One region of the Priestia sp. 3CA3 genome, then DNA from elsewhere that is predicted to be linked to it. Evidence: riboswitches for the same ligand, from Rfam matches in the RefSeq annotation. Region 1 holds a riboswitch; each other region holds the start of a gene.
The links. Region 1 has a riboswitch for S-adenosylmethionine ahead of metE (5-methyltetrahydropteroyltriglutamate--homocysteine S-methyltransferase). Riboswitches for the same ligand answer to the same signal wherever they lie in the genome.

Region 1 (4,835 bases):
GAATTGAATCCGCTGTTTATTATTCATGGGGGAGACACCGTGTATACAGGAGAAAAGAGGTATTTGGAGCACTTTGTTAAAGTTGTCGAAAAAATAGCACCAAACATTCCCGTGTTTGTATGCGTAGGGAATCATGATGAATTAAACCTTGAAGAAAGCAACCTCGAAAACTTCAGAGCCACTATCGGAAAAGTGCACTGGGTCATTGATATTCCTGTCTTTAACTTCCGGTGCATCGCATTAAATAATATCATCAGTCCCAAGAATAAAATATATGGATTTACAGATAGAGAGCTGAATTATTTAGAGCAGCAGCTAGAGGATGCTCCTCGTAATACCGTTGTAGCTATGCATGCGCAGCCAAATATTGGCCGGTGGTCAGACCTGGGAGGTTTTCCTGTAACGACTCCTCAAAGTCAAGAATTTTTTGATTTAATTCAAGAACATCGCGTGAAAAAAGTGTTAGTCAGCCACGTGCATGCGTATGACGAGCAGTTTATTAGAAAAAACAGAAACGGGTCGTTTACGCTTGGAAGAGGTACTGATTTTGTATTATCAGGAGGCGCGGGTGCACCCCTTGATTTTGAACCGCCTTTAATTTTAAATAATTATAATTTTACGGAGTTTTTTGTTAGCCGGTACGACATTTTAGGACCTCTTCTTTGGAAGGATTTTGGACGACCTCGAAGAAATTGTTTGTAAAAACAAGAAAGTAGAAAGCTAGGTTCAAAAAAAGAGGCTGGGAAAAAAGGGTTTTAGACGAAATGAAAAATGAACCATTGATCAAGATGCTTGATTAGTGGTTCATTTTTTTTATTAGGGTAAACGTAGATTTCATGTGTATAAGTCTTTCTAGCAGGTGATTGGAGAACAAGACGAAGACTCCTGCGGGAAAAGCGGAACAGGTGAGACCCCACAGGAGTGTATGCGACGAGGAGGCTCAGCGACCGCCCGCGCAAAGCGAAGTCTTGTACGGAAATCAACTGCGGTGTCACAAGCGATTCAGCTCATGTATCCCATTTGCCTTTAGATTGGATTCACTTCGTTGTGTCCACCCTCTTTTAGAAAACCGTACGAAACCTTGTAGCAGAAGGCTCAGTCAAGCGTTATAATAGATAGTGAATGATGATATATTCTCTATATTTGTCATATATTTGTATTACATATGTAATTGAAGAAAAACATTCACTTGATATACTGTTTAATGACTTAACTTTATCTTAACATTCACAGTGAAATGCCTGTTCATAGAAACTTAGAACATACACAGCAAATGGAGGAGCTATCATGGCAAACGAAAAGATGCAAGAAGGACTCAATCGTTTTATTAAGGAAGATTTAAATGACCTTTTAGGTAGACTGTTCCCCCTAATGGACCGAGAATGTGCGGAAGAAAAGAGAATGCTTATCGAAACGGCGGTAGAGTACATTTATTCTTCAGGGTATCATCAAGGAGCAAAAGACTTGATCGAAACACATCGAAAAGATGATTACAAATTGTTAAGGCAAAAATTAGCGTCAACGCCTCCTGAAAACTAATTTTTTTGAAATTTCTTTTGACAACATAAATGTAAGGTGTTAAGATGACTCTACATTCAAAATATTATAAACAATTAAAACTCTTATTGAGAGAGGCGGAGGGACTGGCCCTGTGAAGCCCGGCAACCATTTAACAATCTTGTTAAAAAGGTGCTACATCCTGCAAAGCGTACAGCTTTGAAAAATAAGAGAGGATTTCATAGATACTATGCCTCTCTATTCATAATAGAGAGGCTTTTTATTTTATGTGAAGGTGTTTTGAATGAACAATTTCATAGAAATGCATCAGGTGCTGTGTAACGAATGTACGCAGCTTAAAAGGGAAGACCGGTGAAAAGCCGGCGCGGTCCCGCCACTGTAATGGGGAGCAACTTATTAACCACTGTTTCATGTTGAAATGGGAAGGGATAGGAAGCGATGAACCTAAGTCAGGAGACCTGCCTGTTGTATGCACTTAAGCTCTACGGGATATAGAGAGGAGTGAGGAATACGTGTTGAGAAAAACAGGCTATCTCAACTTTAGTTAAGTATGCGTATCATCTCTCTTTTCATTTCGAAAAGGGAGATTTTTTAGTTTAGCGATAAAAAAATATACAGGGAGTGGAAAAAATGAGCAGTGTAAAAAGTTCAAATGTAGGTTATCCAAGAATTGGTGAAAAACGAGAATGGAAAAAAGCGCTTGAGCAGTTTTGGGCAGGAAAGCTAGAGAAAGATATCTTTCTACAGGAAATTGAAGCTCTTCGTCTTGGGCATCTGAAAAAACAGCGTGACGCAGGAATTGAACTGATTCCAGTCGGCGATTTTAGCTTATACGATCACGTGTTAGATACAGCCGCTATGTTTGGTTTGGTGCCAAAGCGCTTTGAATATAACGGAGGCCCGGTATCGCTTGAAACGTATTTTGACATCGCGCGAGGAACAAAAGGTGCCGTAGCCTCTACGATGACAAAATGGTTTAACACAAATTATCACTACATCGTACCCGAGCTTGAGGAATGTACGCCGGCACTTGTAGAAAATCGCCCGCTTCAATTTTACAAAGAAGCAAAACAAAAGCTGAATATCAAAGGCAAGCCCGTTATTTTAGGTCCAGTAACATTTGTGAAGCTGTCAAAAGGATATAAAAAAAGTGAGTTTAAGAAAGTAGTTGAACAGTTTGTTCCTCTTTATGCAACAATCTTAGCGGAGCTGCAGGCAGAAGGCGTGGAGTGGGTACAAATGGATGAGCCGGTTTTAGCTACAACGCTATCAAAAGAAGACCTGGCACTGTATAAAGAAGTCTATCAAGTCCTGCATGACGCGGCACCGAATGTAAAAGTCATTTTGCAGACGTATTTTGACAGCGTAGATTACTATAAAGAAGTAGTTGCTCTTCCTGTTCACGGAATTGGATTGGATTTTGTACATGACCGAGGCGAAAATCTCACGGCACTTAATAAATATGGTTTTCCAACTGATAAAGTGCTGGCAGCAGGAGTGATTGACGGACGAAACATTTGGCGTGAAAACTTGGACGAACAGCTTTTAACAATCAGGGAAATTGAAGAAGCCGTATCAAAAGACCGTTTGATTCTGCAGCCTTCATCAAGTTTATTACATGTTCCTGTCACGGTGAAAAGCGAAAAAACCATTGAGCCAATTCTAAAAAACGCGCTGTCTTTTGCAGATGAAAAGCTAAAGGAAATCATGCTTTTAACAAAAGCGGTGCAGCAAGGAAAAGAAGCAATTGAAAAAGAAATAAGTGTAAGCAAACAGGCGATTCAAGCATTAAATGGATCATCTTTTCGAAATCACCAAGACGTGCAAAAAGAGCTGAAGCAGCTGCACAGCTATAAAGCAGAGCGCCAAGCGCCGTTTGACGTACGTCAACGTGTTCAGCAAGAAGCGTTTCAACTGCCGCTTCTTCCAACGACAACAATTGGAAGCTTTCCGCAAACAAAAGAAGTGCGAAAAGAGCGTCTGAAGTGGCGTAAAGGAGAGTTAAGCGATGAAGCATATGAAGCGTACATTAACGCTGAAATCAAAAAATGGATTGAAATTCAAGAAGACATCGGCTTAGATGTTCTTGTGCACGGAGAGTTTGAGCGTACCGACATGGTTGAATACTTCGGTGAAAAATTAGGAGGCTTTCAGTTTACGAAGTTTGGCTGGGTGCAATCATACGGTTCTCGCTGCGTCAAGCCGCCGCTTATTTACGGAGATGTCTCGTACGAGCAGGCGATGACGATCAAAGAAACGGTCTACGCACAGTCTCTAACCAATAAGCCTGTTAAAGGAATGCTGACGGGGCCGATTACGATTTTAAACTGGTCATTTGTGCGTGATGATATCCCGCGCTACGACGTGGCAAATCAAATTGCGCTTGCTCTTAGAAAAGAAGTGGAAGCACTTGAAAGTCAGGGCATCTCAATGATTCAAGTAGATGAACCGGCGCTGCGTGAAGGACTGCCGTTAAAACGAGAAAACTGGGAAAGCTACTTGAACGCCGCGGTGTACGCGTTCAAATTAGCCACGGTATCGGTGCAAAACGAGACGCAAATTCACACGCATATGTGCTATTCGGAATTCGAAGAGATTATTGATGCGATCAAAGCGCTTGATGCCGACGTGATTTCCATTGAAACGTCCAAAAGCCACGGTGAATTAATTTATGCGTTTGAAAAACATACGTATAACCAGGGAATTGGACTTGGCGTATATGATATCCACAGCCCGCGCGTACCGAAGCTTGAAGAGCTGACACGAAACATTGACCGCGCTCTAAAAGTGCTTGATCCTGCATTGTTTTGGATTAATCCCGACTGCGGTCTTAAAACAAGAGGAATCAGCGAGACGGTGGAAGCTTTAAAAGTGATGGTTGAGTCTGCAAAACAAACAAGAAAAAATTTATTACAAAACGCTTAATAACAAGAAAGTCAAGACCAAGCAGTGTAAACGCTACACTGCTTGGTCTTATGGGTTTTTTAAAGGCCAAAAATATCCATTGACACTTCCCGTAGATTTTTGTATCTTTTTAAAGGTGTTTTTAAAATCAGGGAGGTACAACATGAGTAACAACAGCACGCAGCACGTTAAAATTGTAACAGCGGATCCATCAGCGCTAGGCCTATTCGGACTTGCCATGGTGACACTTGTTGCATCGTTTCAAAAGCTTGGGGTAACCGATGGTGTTTCATTGGTATTGCCATGGGCAATTTTTTTAGGCGGGATAGGACAGCTAATTGCGTCTATGCAAGATTTCAAACATAATAATACCTTCGGCGCAACGGCTTTTGGTGCCTTCGGTTTATTTTGGC
Region 2 (4,835 bases), on a different contig from region 1:
AACACTGAGTGACAAACTAATATATTCAGGGAAACAGAAATTGTTGAATATACATTGTTTTTCATTTTATCGAGCTATACGGATACAATCTATGAAAAACATAGACGGTTTAAAAAACGACTCTTCACGCTTCACTTTTATGTTCAAAACGAAAGAAAGCTCTGAGGAATAACCTGAGAGCTTTCTAAATTTATTATTCAAAAATATAAGCTAGTGCTTGAAGAGCCTGTTCTGGCGTTTCGACTACAACTTGGGCTTTGTTTGACAGTTCTTTAAGCGGGTGGTGCAGTTTTTCAGGGCGAACCAAAATTAGCGGTTTATCTAATGCGATGGCTGTCGCCGCATCCATTGCGCTGTTCCACTGTTTGTATTTTTCACCAAATAAAGCAATGACCACATCAGATTTTTTAAGGAGCACCTGTGTGCGTAAATTATTAATTTGAGAAGCAGCTTCATCTTTTAAGACAGCATTAGGCTGTTTTCCTAAAATTTCTTCTCCAATGTTGTCGGAGCGGTCATGGTCTGTCATAGGACCGACAAAGGTAAGGGGAAGGTTTAATTGTTCCGCTTGGTTTTTAATTTCGTCTCGCCAGTTATCGTGAATTTGCCCGGCAAGGTATACGGTTAAGTTCATTATGTAGAAGTCCTCCTCTAACTAAAATTTATTTTATTTTATCAAATGTAAGCGGATAATACGAATGATTTGAATGGGCTGCTTTTCCAAAAATAAGGTTATAGTAGACAAATAGTTAAAAAAGAGAAACAATAGAAGGCGTATTGCTAATTAAAGAAAGGATGTACATGATGACAGAAACAGTGCTACAAGTAGATCATGTCAGTAAAGTAATGGGGAAGAAAACCATTTTGCATGATGTATCCTTATCGGTTGAGCGCGGTGAGATTTTCGGATTGCTTGGTCCGAACGGATCTGGAAAAACAACGCTCATTCGTACCGTCGTAGGACTCATTAAAGAAACAAAGGGAACAATTACCGTCAATGGGTTTCCTTTAAAAGAACAGTTTACATCAGCTATGAAATCAATTGGAGCGATTATTGAAAACCCTGAGTTTTATGATTATCTGACGGGCTATCAAAATTTAAAACACTTTGCGAATATGCATGAAGGGATCACGGCAGAACGCTTGGATGAAGTGATTGCGCTAGTAAAGCTTGAAAACAGCATTCATGCAAAAGTGAAGACGTATTCCCTTGGGATGAGACAGCGTTTAGGAGTAGCTCAAGCTATTTTACATAAGCCTGCATTGCTTTTACTAGACGAACCAACAAATGGTCTAGACCCAGCGGGAATGAGAGAATTTCGTACATATTTACAAACCCTCTGCAGGGAAGAAGGTATTTCAATTTTAATCGCGAGCCACTTATTAAAAGAAGTGGAAGCATTATGTGACCGCGTTGGTATTATTCAAAACGGCGAGTTAAAAGCTGTTCAAGATCTATCTCCAAATCGTCAAGATCAAGGGATGTATGTAGAATTTGAAGTATCTGACGTGCAACAAGCAGCGGATCTTTTATCTCAAGAATTCCAAGTAACAATAAAATCCGATAGTATTGATGTAGTGATTATGAAAGAACAAATTCCAGCTGTGAATAGAAAATTAGTGGACAGCGATATTTTAGTCTACCGAATCACTCCTGTTTATGAGACGCTTGAAGATTCGTTTATGTCCGTTACGGAGGGAGAGCACCATGCTTAAGTTAATTCAAAATGAACATATGAAATGGTTTTACAAAAGAAGTACAAAAGTCACGTTTATTACAATCGGCATCTTAACTCTTTGTATGGCTCTTTTAATGAAGAAAGTAGCAAACAGCGCAGGAACGGAAGACAACATATTGAATTTCCTGTCATTTAGTGCAGGCATGCTGATCCTCGTTCAATTTTTCGCGCTTGCTGTTGGAGGATCAATGGTTGCAAAAGAGTTTGAAGCGGGTACCATTAAGCTTCTTTTAATTCGCCCTGCTAGACGTTCAACGATTTTAACGTCCAAGTACATAACGCTCGTTTTAATTAGCTTGTATTACTTGCTGAGCTATTTGCTTTTTTCGTTTGTATGGGGAGCATTGTTCTTTGGATTTGCCAGTCTAGAAGGAGATGCGCAGCTGCTTAAAAACATTACGCTTACGTATGACAGCGCGTATATGGAAACGTTTATGATGATGACGTTCGCATTCATGCTGTCGTCTTTATTTAGAAACAGCGCGCTTGCTTCAAGTCTAGCTATTGTCGTAAGTATTGGGGCGAAAGCAGTAACTGGGATAGTATCGCAGTTTGGTCTATGGTGGGGGAAATTTTTACTGTTCGCCAACACAAACTTTGTGCAGTATATGGACGGAATGAAGACGATGTTTGACGGAATGACAATTCCATTTTCAATCTTCATCTTAGTTGCACACTTTGTCTTCTTTATAGGCGTAGCGTGGGTGGCGTTTTTAAAACGTGACGTAGCTAATTGATGTGAGAATTTTCACACTATATATTTTTCTAAAATAGCATTTGACAATTAAATAAAAAGAGATTACAGTAGTGAAAGACTATTTTTAAAACAACTATAAACTTCTTATCAAGAGAGACGGAGGGACTGGCCCTATGATGTCTCGGCAACTGGCTGTACGCAGTGCGGTGCCAAATCCAGCAGACGATGTTTCGTTTGGAAGATGAGAAGGGTAATCTTATGATACAAATAAGAGACCTCTTCTTATCAATAAGAAGAGGTCTTTTTTTATTACGTAAACAAGAGGTGTTAAGAATGGAACAACAAAAAGGAAACGGCTGGGCGCTGTTACCGCTGGGCGTCTTTTTAGTCCTGTTTGTCGGATCAGGAATTATAACGGGAGATTTTTATAAGCTGCCTGTATTAGTAGCTATTATCATTGCAGCCATTGTGGCGCTGGCTATGAACCGCAAAGATTCACTTAATGTAAAAGTGGAACGCTTTGCTAAAGGAGCAGGGCATCCTGATATCATTATTATGGTACTTATTTTTATTTTGGCAGGTGCTTTTTCTCAAGTCGCTAAAGGCATGGGAGCTGTTGATTCAACGGTAAACTTAGCGCTTTCTGTACTTCCGCAAAGCTTAGTGGTAGTCGGAATCTTTGTTATTGGCGCATTCATTTCAATTTCGATGGGAACGTCAATGGGAACGATCGCTGCGTTAGGGCCTATCGCTGTAGGAATCAGTGAGCAGGCGCATGTATCCATTACATTGGCAATTGCTGCTGTTGTTGGTGGTGCAATGTTTGGAGATAATTTATCCGTAATCTCTGATACGACCATTGCGGCAGTTCGTACGCAAAAAACAAATATGTCAGATAAATTAAAAGTAAACTTTTTTATTGTCCTTCCTGCAGCGATTGTTACAGTGATTTTATTACTTGTAATGACGCTAGGCAATACGTCATCAGTAGAAATTAAAGATTTTAGCTGGTTTAAAATCTTGCCTTATGTCGGCGTACTCGTTGCTGCCATATTTGGTGCAAACGTATTAAGCATTTTAACCGGAGGAATTGTATTAGCCGGCGTGATTGGATTAGCTGACGGAAGCTACACGCTTTCTTCTCTTGCTAAAACTGTGACGGAAGGTATTGGCGGAATGTCGGAATTAATTATTTTATCTCTTTTAATTGGCGGAATGGTTGAACTCATTCGCTATAACGGCGGTATTCAGTTCTTATTGAACCTATTAACACGACGCATTCAAACAAAAAAAGGCGGAGAATTCAGTATCGCTGGATTAGTAAGTTTAACCAATTTAGCCACGGCTAATAACACGATTTCAATTATTACAGCAGGTCCGTTAGCGAAAGAAATCTCTGATAAGTATTCAATTGATAATCGTAAATCAGCCAGTCTGCTCGACTTGTTTTCATGCAGCGTTCAAGGGCTTATCCCTTACGGTGCACAAATGCTTCTCGCAGCAGGATTTGCTAAAGTTTCACCGGTTGAGATTATTCCATTTACATTCTATCCAATGTTAACAGCGGTTTGCGGTATCATTGCGATTGTAATTGGCTTTCCTCGTTTAAATAAAAAATCAAAATCATCTAAAGAAGCTGCGTAATATCAAACCCTTAAAAAGAACATTCTTTTTAAGGGTTTTTTACTGTTTGAAAAAATCAGTCGGCTTTTTTTCATCTAGCTCCTTCCAAAGTGTCTCATTTTGTTTAAGTGCATAAGCCGCTCCTCCGATTTCAATTCCGCATAATAAAATGAATAATAAAATACCCATGATATGACCTCCTTATATAAGTGAATAAAAACATGATTGTAACGGGTTTAGCTTATTGCTTTTTCACTTTATAATGAGAATAAAGTATGAAACGCGTTTCAGCGCAAGAGAAAAAGGTGAAAACATGACAAATATCCGAGATATCGCAAAAAAAGCTGGTGTATCTGTTTCGACCGTGTCACGGGTTTTAAATCATCATCCGTATGTAAAAGAAGAAAAGCGCCGTCTGGTAGAAGAAGTAATTCAAGAACTTAATTACGAACAAAACATTAATGCCGTTCACTTATCAAAAGGGAAAACAAATATGATTGCCGTCGTCTTGCCTTTTATTAATCATCCTTATTTCAGTCTGCTTTTAGAAGGAGTGGCCTCTCAAGCGTTAGAAAAGCAGTATCAGCTTGTTATTTGTCAGACGAACTATGATGTAAAAAAAGAAGAAGAAGCGCTTCATATGCTAAAAACAAAGCAGGTTGATGGAGTGATTATTTGTTCTAGAGCAGGCAGCTGGAGCACGATTGAATATTATCAGCAGTACGGGCCGATAGCCGTGTGCGAAAACGTACAAAATCGTTCTATTCGCTCCGTAT
Region 3 (4,835 bases), on a different contig from region 1:
CGATTGAGAAACTTCCAATGAAGAAATCATCTGAACAATGGTCGGTCGAACTGACAAAAGCGAGCATGACGGGAGATAATCAGCTAAAGTGGAAAAATAACGTCTATCATACATATGGATTAACCGTTGAAAACATTGGAAAAGACGTAGAGCGTGTGCAGGTCCAAGCTTTTCGGCACGAAGGAAAAAATAAGGCGAAATACAGCTTGTTTTCTCCTATTGAAAGGTCTAACTTAAGCAAAAGCGGTCAGCGTTTTCGCTATGCCAATTTTGCTGTTCCTGGAAAAGCGGCAGGCTTAGACATCATGATTAACTGGACGGATGAACAAGGCAACCATCAAGAACATTTTGAATTTAAATAAAAGTCTTCGCTTAGGCGAAGACTTTTTTTTGCAGGAATTTATCTCTGTATGTGGAAAACGAACACGAAAGGAGAGATTGTGATGATTGCAAAAGCTACTGAAGAAGAAATACAGGAAATTCGGACGAAATCTGCTGATGCGCTGTTTGAAGGAACAACGCATCAGTTTCAACCGTCAACTGAACGCGTAAATGAACTAATTGATAATGCCCTTGAAAAAGGGTGTTATTATTTAGTATCTAGACAAGAAAATAAACTTGCAGGCTGGGTTTTTGTCGGTCCATCTGCCGACTTCTTTTCAAAAGCAGAAATTGGCTTTATCTACGAGTTATATGTTTTACCAGAATACCGCGGGCAAGGTCTAGCCAAGCCGTTAATGCAAAAAGCAATTGATGAATTGTCTATCAAAGGATACCCTGAAATCAGACTCAGCGTTCATGCTGGGAATTTTGCACAGCATGTGTACCGTGAACTTGGATTTGTAGATAAACAAATATCAATGAGCCTACAGGTGGCAAAACGTCCGTAATGTTGGTGAATGTCAGCGAGTCCATAAAACATAAGATGTTATACATGCGATGAGGTTCGGTAATGAAAGTAAAAGTAAATAAGTAGCCCAAACAGCGCCTTTATCTAGTACTTCAACAGCTCCTCTACCTGTATGATCTGAGGAGGGGGGATCTTCAAGTGCGTTCATAATCAAAGCCGCTGCTGCTAAAATAATCCCTCCAATGCTTCCGGTTGTTTTGACAATTGCAATATGGAAAGTAGATGAAAAAGCAATGCTGAGAAGCAGCAGCAAGCTTCCCAAAAAAGCAGATAACATATATCGTTTCATGTGCTCACCATCCTTTATGAAAGCATACCATATTTTACTTCTTTTTTCTTTTTATTGAAAAGCTATTGACATAACATATAAAACATATTAGAATAGTCAGAAATAATTTAAAAACGAAATATTCTTATCTAGAGAGGTGGAGGGACTGGCCCTTTGAAGCCTCAGCAACCACAATTATTGAATGGTGCTAATTCCAGCATAGCCTAGCTCTGACAGATAAGAAGAGGAATCTTTTTCTATGATGAAATCCTCTTCTTAGGAAGAAACATTTCGTATAGAAAAGGTGATGACATTGAAAAATACACAACAGGCGCTAAGCGTTGATGATTATTTAGATCTATACTTGTTAGCAAAAGAACTAAAAGACGAAACGTGGCAGCAGGAAATTTTAGCCGCGCTAAAAACGAAGCAAAATCGTTCATTTGAAGACAAACAATCCGCACTCGTTCAAGAAATATGGGAAGATTTTAAACAGTTAAATGAAGATATTTCTTTTACGTATCGCTTAATTCAAGAAGAGCCAACTAATGAACAGTTTCAAGTTAAATTAAGGAACTTGAGAGAACGGCGGATCACGCTGAGTCGTGAATTATATTTAGCTAAAAAACAGTATGTTGAACACACGCAGTAAAAGGATCCGCTTGATAAACAAGCGGTTTTTTTGCATGTAAATGTTAGAAGCGTTCTATTTCGGGTAGTAAATAGATAAGACAAAAAAAGGAGGGATAACAGTGGCCCAAGGTGTATTATGTGAAGTGAATGAGTGCATGTATTGGAAATCGGGAAATAAATGCAGTGCAGAGTCCATTTACGTTGTGAGTCCTGAAAGTAGTCACCATGTTTCTGAAACGGAAGAACCTGGCTGTAAAACTTTTGAACCCGCGAGATAACTGCTAGTTTTATAAAAAAGCATAAAATGAACGATGCGCTGACGGAGTTGAGTCGGCGTTTTTCTATTTTTTAAAAAATACTATTACTTAGGTGCGATAATAAATACATAGTAAAAAAGCAGTGTCTACGTCTAATTGTGCGTTTAAACAAAATGATACGATAATTTTTTTGTTTTTCGACAAAAGAAAAACGAGAGAAAGGTGATAGAATAAAAATATACAGCCTAGCTGACTTTTAGCATAAATTTATATGAAAGCGCTAACAAAAAAGCTGTATTCATCTCGTTTTGACAGATTGGAAAAAGGGGAGACGTTTATGCAGGGGAAAACTCAGGGGAAAGAATTGAAACGCGGGTTAGAAGAAAGACATGTGACGCTGATGTCCTTAGGAGCAGCCATAGGGGTAGGGCTGTTTCTTGGATCTGCATCTGCTATTAAATTAGCAGGGCCGGGAATATTATTGGCGTATGGATTTAGCGGAATGATTATGTTTTTTATTATGAGAGCACTTGGAGAAATGGCGATTCAAAAACCTGTTGCAGGTTCATTCAGCAAGTACGCGCGCGACTATTTAGGGCCCCTTGCTGGTTATCTAACAGGTTGGAACTACTGGTTTTTATGGGTTGTAACATGTATGGCTGAAATTACAGCCGTTGGTATTTATATGGGATATTGGTATCCGGATGTACCAAACTGGATTTGGGCGTTATCGGCGCTTGTTATCATGACAACAGTTAACTTCTTAGCTGTTAAGGCATATGGTGAACTGGAATTTTGGTTTGCACTTATTAAAATTTTAGCGATTGTGTTAATGATTGCCGTTGGATTATTAATGATTGTGTTTGGAATCGGGAACGGCGGCGTTGCGACGGGTATTAAAAACTTATGGGACAACGGCGGGCTGTTCCCGAACGGATTCAAAGGTATTTTACTGTCGCTGCAAATGGTTATGTTTGCATATTTAGGAATTGAAATGATCGGCGTTACCGCGGGAGAAGTGAAAAATCCAGAAAAATCTCTAGCAAGAGCGATTGATTCGGTCTTTTGGCGTATTCTTATTTTCTACGTTGGTGCATTATTTGTCATTATGTCGATTTATCCTTGGCAAGAAATTGGTTCACAGGGAAGCCCGTTTGTATTAACATTTGAAAAAATCGGGATTCCAGCAGCGGCAGGCATTATTAACTTTGTGGTGCTAACAGCAGCTCTTTCTTCTTGTAACAGCGGTATTTTTAGTACAGGCCGTATGCTGTTTAACTTAGCAGAGCACGGAGAAGCGCCAAAAGGATACGGTCAGCTGACAAAAGGCGGCGTACCTGGAAAAGCTGTTTTAGCATCAGCAGGTGCGTTATTAGTCGGAGTAGCGTTAAACTACATTGTGCCTGCCAAAGTATTTACGTGGGTAACAAGCATTGCAACATTCGGTGCGATTTGGACATGGGGAATTATTTTGCTTTCTCAAATTAAGTATCGCAAAACGCTAAAAAAAGGTGAAGAGGCAAAGTTAAAATACAAAATGCCTTTATTTCCGTTAACGTCTTATGTGTCACTTGCGTTCCTAGCGCTGGTGGTTGTTCTTATGGCGTACAATCCAGATACAAGAATTGCAGTTGTTATCGGACCACTATGGTTTATCGGTCTTATTATCGCGTACTACGCAAAAGGATTTCATAAACGAAGTCAAGGTTCAGCTGGGACTGAGCAAAAGCTAGTGAAGTAAACGAAAAGACCTCTTTCTTGGAAAGAGGTCTTTTTTCATTAGTTTATGTGCGAATGATTAGTTTTTTTGAAGGGATTATTGATACATATGAATAATGTAGAAAATATTCTATTTATTCTGTACTATTTAGTTAGAGAATTCATTAATGATTAAATGGCAATTGGAAGTGGATAAGTATGGTAGTTTTACGTTTTTTAACGCCACACAGTGCATCGAAAAGTTGGGAGGAAATAGGCAGAAATGATAGAAAGATTTAGTGAAAAAGACATAAAGGGTTTGCTAGTGCTATCTAAGTTGGAAAAATGGGATTATAGCGAAGCGGATTTACATACGATTTTTTCAACTGGAGACGTATTTGGACATAGAAATGAGAAAGGTGACATTGTATCAAGCGTAGCAGTAGTTTTATATGAAAATCAGTCAGCTTTTATAGGAATGGTAATTGTGAGAAAAGATTATCGAAAACAAGGGTTAGCCGGGCAGCTCATGAAGCACTGTTTGCAAATTCTTTCTCCTGAGGTGAATGCCTACTTAATTGCGACAAAAGAAGGTGAGCACTTATATAAAAAAGCAGGGTTCAAAACCGTGGACTATGTAAGTAAATATATAAGCAGTGAATACATACCAAGAGCATTTAAAGCTTCAGGGTTTTATACACGATCCTTAACGAGAAGGGACTTCAAAGAGGTTTTAAAGCTTGATGAAGCAGCATTTGGAGATAATAGAAAGCTATTTTTAAAAAGTAGAATTCAGCAAGCTGAAAAAGCAGTTGTCTTACAAAACGAACAAAATAAAATAATGGGTTATGGTTTAGCGGTTCGTACCCCGAGCAATATCGTGATTGGCCCCGTAGTTGCTCCACACGCTGAAGCAGCAATGCTAGTCATTGATGAACTAGCGAAGAGTTACAAAGAAAAGCTGAGAATTGACCTGTCTTCTCATGAGGAAACGTTAAAGAAACTTGTGGAAAATCACGGATTTCAGCTTCAAAATGAGCCTCCTGTTATGGCGTATGGCGTCAATTCC
Region 4 (4,835 bases), on a different contig from region 1:
TTCCATACGGATATCTGCTGGGATATCATCTGACTTTGTTTCTCCTACAAGTGGATTTAAAAACAGGCCGTCTACAATTTCTAATGCTGTTTTTTGAATATACTCATGCGCACGGTGAACAGGGTTACGAGTTTGGAATCCAACAACCGTTTTCCAACCGCGCTCTTCAAATGCTGCTCTTGTTTCAGTTGGATCTAGGTAATACTTTTCAAAACGCGTTTTAGGTGTACGTTCTACAAGTACGATTGGACCTGCTACATATACATTTGGGCGTTCCATCATTTTCTTCACACCAGGGTGGGCAAGTTCTGCTGTGCGGTACACATTTTCCGCTTCTTTTTCTTTATTTGGCGTATATACTTCAGAAACTTCTAAAACACCATATGTCACACCGCTTTGAACTAGTTTTACTTTGTCGCCAATGTTTAATTCTTTAGCCTGCTCTTCTGTTACGGGAAGAGTAATAGGAATACTCCATACAGTTCCATCTGCTAGACGCATATTTTCAACAACTGATTGATAATCTTTTTCTCCTAAAAACCCCGTAATTGGGCTATAAGCACCAATTCCAATTAGTTCTAAATCGCTTAGAGCCATGTTGTCTACTTCAATTTCTTTTGTTAGTGACGTGTAGTCATATGTTGGTTGATATAAATTAATTAATTCTCCACCGTGTGCTTGAATTGTTGTCATTTTGTAAAATCCTCCTTAAGTAATTAACACAATATAATAAAAAGCACTTGAATCACGCAGTCATTTTTTCTTTTTCCGACTGCAGGCTTGCTCTTTTTCTTCTAGTCGTTCTAGCTAAGCTTAGAATACCTCCTGTAGCAATACATCCACTAGCTAGCACCACAAATGAATATAAGTCGCTTTCAAGTACTAATTTCACAAGAACATATGAGATTACGAGTGAAAATACAGGGGATACCACCCAAACCTTTAACATTTGAATGACCACTTCTCGCTGTTCTTTCGTAAATCCCGTTTTCGCTGCGCCTATTCCAATAATAGAAGACGTAGTGACCTGTGTAAGCGGTACTGGCAAACCAAACAGTGAAGCGACTGTAACAAGAGAAGCACCAGTACCCGAGATAATACAGCCTTCTCCTACAGAATAGCGAGTAATTTTTTTTCCGTTTGTTTCAATAACTCGGCCTCCTAGTAAAAGAGCTCCGAGCGCCACCGCCAATCCTCCTGCTATGACACCCGTTGTAGCATCCATTAATCCAGCTCCTACTAGAGGACCGACAGCATTTGCCACATTGTTCATTCCAGCTGAGAAGGCTTCAAAGAATCCCGTTGCAATAACTAAAATCGTTAAAACTCTTTTCCACTTTCCCTCTGCTTCTTTTTTATGCGCTCTGCGCTTTATCAATTTCCCAATCAAAAAAGCAATAACAAATGAAACTAGCGGAACAATAATCCAAAAAGACATGACAATTAAAAGTTTTTCTACATACAGAGATTGATAAGCTACCCCTACTCCAACAACTGAGCCAACTGTTACTTCACTTGTTGATAAAGGGATACCAATCAAATTCGCGAAAAAGAGTGACAGCGTTGCAGCAGCCAGAATGATAATAACTAATTCTACTGACAGCAGTTTTTCAGGTATGATACCTGAACTGATGGTTTTTACCACCTCACCGCCTCCGGTAACAGCTCCGAGCACAATTCCTACAGCACAGATGAACAGGGCCACTCTTCGCTTTTTAATTGCACCGGAGCCGTATGAAACGCCCATAGCAGCTGCTGCACCGCTTGCCCCAATATTCATTGCAAAAAAAAGCGCAATGATAAAGGCAACATATAAAAGCATCATTTATTCAGCTCTTTCGTATTTAAGATTCGTGTAATCCGCACTCCACTTTTTGTGTACCTGCCCATCTTCCTGAACGTAAATCGTCTACATTATAGGCAGGTGCGGTACAGGGCTCACAGCCGATACTTGGGTAGCCTTGATCATGAAGTTTGTTGTATGGCAAATCATGCTTATACACATAACGCCAAATTTCTTTCCATGACCAATGAATTAACGGACAAACTTTCACCTTCTTGAATTTCTCATCTTTATTAAAATAATTCGTGTTGGCACGAGACTCAGACTGCTCACGTCTCAAACCGGAAATCCACGCATCATAAGGAGCAAGGGATTCTCTTAGCGGAATGATTTTTCGAATTTGACAGCATAGGTTAGGCTGACTCTTCCAAAGCTCATCTCCATGTTTTTCAGCTTGTTCTGCAAGAGTTAAATCCGGCTTTTTCATATGAATACGTAAATCAGGGAAGCGTTCTTTAATTGCATCAATCACTTCATATGTTTCTTTAAAATGAACCCCTGTATCTAAAAAGACAATTTCAGCATCTTTTTTCACTTTTGAAATTAAATCAATTAACACGATTCCTTCGATCCCAAAGCTTGACGCATAAATAATTGAATCTCCATAGGTATCATACGCCCACTGCAATGCTGAAAGGGCTCCTTTTGTTTCATCTTTACTGTCGAACTCTGGAAATGTATCGCTCCAGTTTTCGTACGTATATAAGTCTGCCATTTTCTCCACTCCAATTCTTAGTTATCCGCGTTATCCAATAAAAAAAGACGGTTTTACCCACTAGAATTGGATAAAACCGCCTCTAGTGTGTCTAGTCAGCGAAACTATTTAATTCTTACTTTGCTTCGGCGTGTTCAAAGGTTTGTTTTAAGTCGGGGGTTTACAGTCATCGTTGTCCCTCCTCAAAATATCTCTTGCGCTATATCAAAATAAAAAGTCTTCCGTATTGAAAGACTGGGTAGGCAATAATTTTCACCTTATCTTTCAAAATGATACACACTTTGCTGGAATTAGCACCTTGCTAAGCAGGTTGCCGGGGTTCAGCGGGCCAGATCCCTCCACCACTCTTGATAAGCATTTTTTAAAAATTTTAGCATATTTAGAATATTTGTCAACATTAAAAATTATATATCCGATAAGAAAACTATACTTTAAATTCACAGAAATATCTATACTTTTATTTAAAACAACATATGTAAATTTAACCCAAATGTGAACATATCAGTTTATAAAACGCTTTCTTTTTTCCCCGACTTTTTATGTTCTCTTGCTAAATAAAATGCAAAATCTCTCTATAAAATTAATAACGGATTTATGAGCTTTACGGATAATTCACCCACATTAGCACACATTACAGATAACACTGACTGACAGATAGGAGCTATATAAGATGGAGAGACAACCCTTTCAATTAGACGATACAATTAAAAATAATGTGCGAACATATTTACAGCAGATTTCAACTGAAGCCTCTAATTTAATTAAACATTTAGACACGAGTGATCATTGTATTTTATGTGATTTTGAGGAGATGAGAAGGTTATTTCAAGATGTTCAAGCTACGGCCGCCTCTTATTACTTGCGTCATTACTTATCGCCTTATACATTTGAATACGCTGCTCTGTCCCTAGCTATTCATAACCTCTCTGAGAAACGTCACGGCGCTTTAATTGTCATTGAACGGGAACAAAATGTTGATCCTCTTATTCAAAAAGGAATGCCTATTCAAGCTCCTGTCAGCGCTACGCTAGTTGAGACACTGTTCTATCCAGGGACACCCTTACATGACGGAGCCGTCCTAATTAGAAATAATCAGCTTATTTCAGCTGCTAATGTTTTACCTCTCTCGTCTATTATTTCAACGAACAAAAAGTTGGGAACACGTCACCGTGCAGCAATTGGAATGTCGGAAAAATCGGATGCATTAATTTTAGTTGTATCTGAAGAAACAGGTAAAATTTCGTTTGCTCTTGATGGAAGCCTCTACCCTATTCACTCCAGCAAAAATATGATTTAAGAGCCCTTTCCTGATAAGCAGCCCTATCTTGACTTATCTATCCTTTCTCTTTAATATATTTCATAGTTTTTACATACTATAGATACGGGTGATGCATATGGCAATTTTAAAATTTGAACATGTAGGCGTTCAAGTAAAGGATATAGAAGAATCTATTGAGTTCTATACACAAAAAGTGGGATTGGAGCTCATCGAAACACTACCACATACCGATCCGTCTTTGAAGCTAGCTTTTCTAGGTTTAGAAGGCAATGTAATCGTAGAGTTAATTCAAGGGTATAACTCAAGCTTACCTAGTGAAGGTAAAGTTCATCATTTTGCGCTGGCAGTAGATGGAATTGAAGAGGAGTTTGAGCGTTTAAAATCAGCAGGCGTTTCATTTGTGGAAGAAAACATTGTAACTTTGCCAAATGAAGCAAGATACTTATTTTTCTACGGTCCAGACAAAGAATGGATTGAATATTACGAAGTAAAAAGATAAAGATATCTTATACCTTCAGTGAAAAATGGTCATACTGTGGCTATGACTAATCACTGGAGGTTTTTTTATGATGGAATGGCTATTATTCCGACTTTTTCGTCGTTCTATTTTAGTGCGGCTTCTTTTTATTATCGGCTGCCTTGTTTTACTTTTCGGCATGCTTATACATTTCCTAGAGCCGCAAACGTTTGGGAATGTGTTTGAAGGAATTTGGTGGGTTATTATTACAATCTCTACTATAGGATACGGTGATTTTGCTCCCACCACTACGATTGGAAGGTTAGCTGCAATTATTTTAGTCCTGGTTGGAACGGGATTTATTACTACTTATTTTGTCACGCTTTCTAAAATTGCTGTTTCCGCTGAGAGCGCTTATTTGGAAGGGAATTTAAAGTTTTATGGAAAAGATCACTTCATCGTTGTGGGGTGGAATGAGCGCGCCAAACTCGTGCTAGAGTCTTATCGCGACGCATTTCATAAAGAAGACATTGTTCTTATC

Region 2: it holds a riboswitch for S-adenosylmethionine, as region 1 does, so the genes downstream of both, AC1VNJ_RS24940 (Na+/H+ antiporter NhaC family protein) here and metE (5-methyltetrahydropteroyltriglutamate--homocysteine S-methyltransferase) in region 1, are expected to answer to the same signal.
Region 3: it holds a riboswitch for S-adenosylmethionine, as region 1 does, so the genes downstream of both, AC1VNJ_RS04720 (hypothetical protein) here and metE (5-methyltetrahydropteroyltriglutamate--homocysteine S-methyltransferase) in region 1, are expected to answer to the same signal.
Region 4: it holds a riboswitch for S-adenosylmethionine, as region 1 does, so the genes downstream of both, AC1VNJ_RS18495 (phosphoadenylyl-sulfate reductase) here and metE (5-methyltetrahydropteroyltriglutamate--homocysteine S-methyltransferase) in region 1, are expected to answer to the same signal.

Annotation. Positions count from the first base shown of each region.
Region 1 covers NZ_JBXENJ010000002.1:663,584-668,418, reverse strand. The annotation lists gene AC1VNJ_RS08640 (metallophosphoesterase family protein) at 1-702, shown strand, start outside; gene AC1VNJ_RS08635 (hypothetical protein) at 860-1,030, shown strand; gene AC1VNJ_RS08630 (hypothetical protein) at 1,288-1,539, shown strand; SAM riboswitch class I at 1,620-1,730, shown strand; cobalamin riboswitch at 1,810-1,998, shown strand; gene metE (5-methyltetrahydropteroyltriglutamate--homocysteine S-methyltransferase) at 2,149-4,443, shown strand; gene AC1VNJ_RS08620 (acetate uptake transporter) at 4,586-4,835, shown strand, end outside.
Region 2 covers NZ_JBXENJ010000017.1:24,647-29,481, reverse strand. The annotation lists gene AC1VNJ_RS24955 (YtoQ family protein) at 194-634, opposite strand; gene AC1VNJ_RS24950 (ABC transporter ATP-binding protein) at 805-1,716, shown strand; gene AC1VNJ_RS24945 (ABC transporter permease) at 1,709-2,476, shown strand; SAM riboswitch class I at 2,578-2,684, shown strand; gene AC1VNJ_RS24940 (Na+/H+ antiporter NhaC family protein) at 2,770-4,080, shown strand; gene AC1VNJ_RS24935 (hypothetical protein) at 4,120-4,248, opposite strand; gene AC1VNJ_RS24930 (LacI family DNA-binding transcriptional regulator) at 4,373-4,835, shown strand, end outside.
Region 3 covers NZ_JBXENJ010000001.1:920,969-925,803, forward strand. The annotation lists gene AC1VNJ_RS04705 (hypothetical protein) at 1-362, shown strand, start outside; gene AC1VNJ_RS04710 (GNAT family N-acetyltransferase) at 444-890, shown strand; gene AC1VNJ_RS04715 (hypothetical protein) at 903-1,199, opposite strand; SAM riboswitch class I at 1,321-1,422, shown strand; gene AC1VNJ_RS04720 (hypothetical protein) at 1,486-1,830, shown strand; gene AC1VNJ_RS04725 (DUF1540 domain-containing protein) at 1,931-2,089, shown strand; gene alaP (alanine permease AlaP) at 2,406-3,809, shown strand; gene AC1VNJ_RS04735 (GNAT family N-acetyltransferase) at 4,050-4,835, shown strand, end outside.
Region 4 covers NZ_JBXENJ010000007.1:6,542-11,376, forward strand. The annotation lists gene sat (sulfate adenylyltransferase) at 1-693, opposite strand, end outside; gene AC1VNJ_RS18490 (inorganic phosphate transporter) at 746-1,825, opposite strand; gene AC1VNJ_RS18495 (phosphoadenylyl-sulfate reductase) at 1,845-2,558, opposite strand; SAM riboswitch class I at 2,813-2,915, opposite strand; gene cdaS (sporulation-specific diadenylate cyclase CdaS) at 3,229-3,855, shown strand; gene AC1VNJ_RS18505 (VOC family protein) at 3,953-4,336, shown strand; gene AC1VNJ_RS18510 (potassium channel family protein) at 4,404-4,835, shown strand, end outside.